Regions from separate parts of the Chromobacterium sp. FG22 genome, predicted to be linked through region 2. Evidence: riboswitches for the same ligand, from Rfam matches in the RefSeq annotation. Region 2 holds a riboswitch; the other holds the start of a gene.
What was found. Region 2 has a riboswitch for cobalamin ahead of ACODSD_RS13475 (HoxN/HupN/NixA family nickel/cobalt transporter). Riboswitches for the same ligand answer to the same signal wherever they lie in the genome.
Positions count from the first base shown of each region.

Region 1: another riboswitch for cobalamin. It lies ahead of ACODSD_RS08845 (TonB-dependent receptor domain-containing protein); the one in region 2 lies ahead of ACODSD_RS13475 (HoxN/HupN/NixA family nickel/cobalt transporter).

Region 1 is NZ_JBMDJX010000007.1:14,758-16,954, reverse strand. It holds gene ACODSD_RS08845 (TonB-dependent receptor domain-containing protein) at 1-914, opposite strand, end outside; cobalamin riboswitch at 1,096-1,340, opposite strand; gene cobT (nicotinate-nucleotide--dimethylbenzimidazole phosphoribosyltransferase) at 1,490-2,197, shown strand, end outside.
Region 2 is NZ_JBMDJX010000012.1:51,708-53,904, reverse strand. It holds gene cobD (threonine-phosphate decarboxylase CobD) at 1-581, shown strand, start outside; cobalamin riboswitch at 689-870, shown strand; gene ACODSD_RS13475 (HoxN/HupN/NixA family nickel/cobalt transporter) at 979-2,025, shown strand; gene ACODSD_RS13470 ((2Fe-2S) ferredoxin domain-containing protein) at 2,022-2,197, shown strand, end outside.

The sequences.
Region 1 (2,197 bases), on a different contig from region 2:
TCGAAATTGCCGTTATGAAACTCCTCGGACTTGTCCTGACTGCGGGCAAAACGCAGAGTGCTTGTCCAGACATCGTTGAAACGATTTTTTGATTCAACGCTCTGCCCAGTCAGGCGCGACTTGGAGCGATCCTGCCCCTTCCACGCACTGGTATAGTCAATGTCAGCCTCCGCAAAGGTCTGGAATAGACGCACAGTCAAATCATGGCCCGGCAACAAGGTCTGCGTCAGGCTAGCGGCATAGCTATCATTGCGATACCCATCGTTGTCCGGGTTGTAGTAATACGTGTTGCGTGAATTCGTCGCCGAAAAACCATCGGACTGAGCGTGCGACAACTGCAGGCTATAAGCGGTATTTCCCGACTTCCCCGCTACGCCGGCGCTTAGCTTGCCGGTGCCTCGGCTGCCAAACTCCACCCCCGCGTTCCATCGCGGCTCGCCCTCGCCTTTACGAGTGAAGATCTGAATCACCCCGCCGATGGCGTCTGCGCCGTATAAACTGGACGCAGGCCCGCGCAGAATTTCAATGCGCTCGATCTGGGCCAATGGAATATTCTGAATCGTCGTGGTACCGAGCGTGGCGGAATAAATTCGCACGCCGTCCACCAGCACCACCGTATGGCTATCCTTGTTGCCACGGATATAGATGCTGCTGGCGCTGCCTGGGCCGCCATTGCTGGCGATAGAAACAGCCGCTTGACGCGACAACACTTGTTGCAGGGTTTGCGCCCCGCTTTCTTCGATTTCCTCGCGCGTGATCACGGTCGCATCGGCTAGCGTGCGCGACAGCGGTTGCGCCACACGGCCCGCCGTCACCACTACCGGATCCCCGGCGAACTCGGGCACATTGGCGGCATAGGCCTGGCCGGCGCAGGCCAGCGAGACCAGCAAGGCGCATTGTTGGGGTTTGAACATGAAACACACTCCACATGGAATCTGGCCGCCAGGGCGGCATGGTTAGGAAGAGTGCGAAGAAGGCATGAAAAGGGGGACGCCGCGGCAGGACGCCGGGCCGTCTGTCGGATCGCCTCCCCGCGATACTCCAGTGCGGCCGCCTTCCGGGCGGCCATTGGGCGGGCGCGAGTGTGGTTTCCATGATCGCGCATGCCAGCAGGCCGGTCTCCGGGCTCGGCCTTGCGGCGATGCGCCTTCCCATCCGATGGACAGTGGCCCTTGCATCGCCTGGGCGTTGAGGTTCAACGTCTCGCGCGTCGAGCGCGACTCGGTTGAACCTCTTCACACGCCAGGCCTTACCGTTGCGGGGGCAGCGCCGGTCTTGCACCGGCTTCCCGTTTCATCCGCGGCGCTTGAGCCGCGGACACCTGCTAGGTTCCGGATTATACCGGAGAGCATCCCGACGGGATGGCGCCAAAAGAAATATGTTTAGTTAGGATCAAATCGTCCACCGGCTGCGGGTTGCCCCGGTGGCGGGCTATCGCTTAAAGTCGCCGCTGAATCACTCTCTCATCCAGGCTGGAGTTGGCCATCTCATGACATTCATCGATACCTTTCGCTCACCCGATTTCGCCGCCTACCAGGCCGCCCGCGCCCGCCAGGCCACACTCACCAAGCCGGCGGGCAGCCTGGGCAGGCTGGAAGAGCTGGCCTGCCGCTTCGCCGCCTGGCAGGGCAAGGTCTGCCCGGACGCGCTGCGGCCGGCGATCACGGTATTCGCCGGCGATCACGGCGTGACGGCGGAAGGCGTGTCCGCCTATCCCTCGGTGGTGACCGGCGAAATGGTGCGCAATTTCGCCAATGGCGGCGCGGCCATCTGCGTGTTGGCGCAAAGCCTGGATGCCAGGCTGGAGGTGGTGGACGCCGGCGTGCTCAGCGACGTCTCCGCGCTGCCCATCGTCCACGCCAAAGTGCGGGCCGGCACCGGCAATCTGGCCAGGGAGGCCGCAATGACGCCGGCACAGGCGGAGGCCGCGCTGGAAGTGGGCCGCCTGGCCGCGCGCCGCGCGCTGGACGGCGGCGCCAATTTGCTGATCGCCGGCGACATGGGCATCGGCAACACCACCGCGTCCGCCGCGCTGATCTGCCGGCTGGCGGACTTGCCGCCGGAGCGCATCGTCGGCCGCGGTACCGGCCTGGACGAGGCCGGCCTGGACACCAAGCGCCAAGTGGTGCGCACCGCGCTGGCCCGCGTCGCCGAGCGCGATTTGTCCGCGTTGGACATCCTGGCCGAGCTGGGCGGC
Region 2 (2,197 bases):
CCACCGGAGACCGTTTTGAACCGGCTTTGCTGGAAGACTGGCGGCAAAGGCTGGCGGAACGCGGCGGCTGGCTGCTGGTCGACGAAGCGTTTCTGGATGCGTCGCCGCGGGACAGCATGCTCCCCCATATCGGCAAGCCGGGCCTGATCGTGCTGCGCTCGGTCGGCAAATTCTTCGGCCTGGCCGGCGCGCGCGCCGGTTTCGTGTTCGCCCAGGCCGCGCTGCTTCAAGCGCTGGCCGAGGAACTGGGGCCCTGGGCCATGGCCGGGCCCGCGCGCGAAGCGGTGACGCTGGCGCTTGGCGACACCGCGTGGCAGCAATCCATGAGGAGCCAGCTGCTGCGCGATAGCGCGCGGCTGCGGAACTGTCTGGAGCGGCACGGGCTCGCCCCGGCCGGCGGCTGCGAACTGTTCCAGTGGGTTCCCGGCGAGGCCAGCCTGCCCTTGCATCGACATCTGGCGGGGCGCGGCATCTTGAGCCGTTATTTCGAGTCCCTGCCCAGCTTGCGCTTTGGCCTGCCTAGCGGCGAACAGGACTGGGCGCGGCTGGAGCAGGCCTTGGCGGATTGGCGGCGATTGTAATTAAAATCAAAACGCCAGCTGTTCACAGCCTGGTTTTTGTCACGTATCATCCGACCCCATCATGACGGTGCCCCAAAAACCTGTGTGCGAGCTCGCCAGCCAAGACGCGCGGCAGCTCGTAAACAGGTTCTCAGAGGGTGAAACGGGAACGCGGTGCAAGACCGCGGCTGCCCCCGCAACTGTAAGCGCAGAGTCCACGCCTAAAGCCACTGGCCCCTAAACGGGCCGGGAAGGCGGCGCCGGACGGCGACGCGCGAGCCAGGAGACCGGCCGTCATACGTGTCGACGCAAGCAGAAACCGGGCGGGGTGTACCGGGGGATACGCACATGCGCCGCTCATGAACACTCGGCGACCTGTGCCCTCGTTTGCGCGACGGAAATCGTCTCCGAGGGCACCATGCATTCATCCACCGCGCCGTCCGCCGGCCGCCGTCTGGCGCAGCACGCGCCGATACTCGCCGGGCTGATCCTGGCCAATCTGCTGGCCTGGGCCTGGGCTTTCGCCGCCTTCGCCGATCATCCGGCCCAACTCGCCACCGCCCTGCTCGCCTATCTGTTCGGCCTGCGCCACGCGGTGGACGCCGATCACATCGCCGCCATCGACAACACCGTGCGCAAGCTGATGCAGGAAGGCCGCCGTCCGTCGGCGGTGGGCCTGTTCTTCTCCGCCGGCCACTCCGCGGTGGTGGTCATCGCCGTCGCCCTGATCGTGTTCGCCGCCAGCGCGCTGCAAAGCCGCGTCGCCGGCTTCAAGGAGATAGGCGGCGTCATCGGCACCAGCGTGTCGGCCTTCTTTCTGCTGACGCTGGCGCTGATCAATCTGTCTTCCTTGCGCGCGGTATGGGGCGCTTTCCGCCGCGCCCGCGCCGGCGAGGCCATTTGCGACGAGCAGCTGAATCTGCTGCTGAACAACCGCGGCCTGATCGCGCGCCTGCTCAAGCCCTTGTTTCGCATGGTGACCAAGAGCTGGCATATGTTGCCCATCGGCTTTTTGTTCGGCCTGGGTTTCGACACCGCCACTGAAATCGGCCTGTTCGCCATCGCCACCTCGCAAAGCGCCAACGGCGTGGCGCTGTGGCACATCATGGTGTTCCCGGCGCTGTTCGCCGCCGGCATGGCGCTGGTGGACACGCTGGACAGCATGATGATGGTGGAAGTCTACGGCTGGGCCTTCGTCAATCCGGTGCGCAAGCTCTGGTACAACCTGACCATCACCTTCGTTTCCGTTCTCGTCGCCGTCGGCATTGGCGGGCTGGAGGGACTGGGCCTGCTGGCGGACAAGCTGCAGCTCACCGGCGGCTTCTGGGACCTGATCTCAGCGCTCAACGACGATCTGGCTCATTTCGGCTACTTCGTCATCGGCGTGTTCCTGCTGACGTGGCTTGCCTCCGCCGCCATTTATAAATGGAAGCGTTTTGACCAACTGACGCCGGAGGCGCGATGAGAACCCACGACAAACACGTGCTGATGTGCACCGGCCCGCGCTGCACGCCGGACGGCCAGGGTTCGGAAGCGATGTTCCTGCACCTGGGCCGCAGCATAGACGCTTGCGAAGGCCTGCGCGCCAAGCGCACCCGCAGCCACTGCTTCGCCGTGTGCAAGGAAGGCCCGGTGAT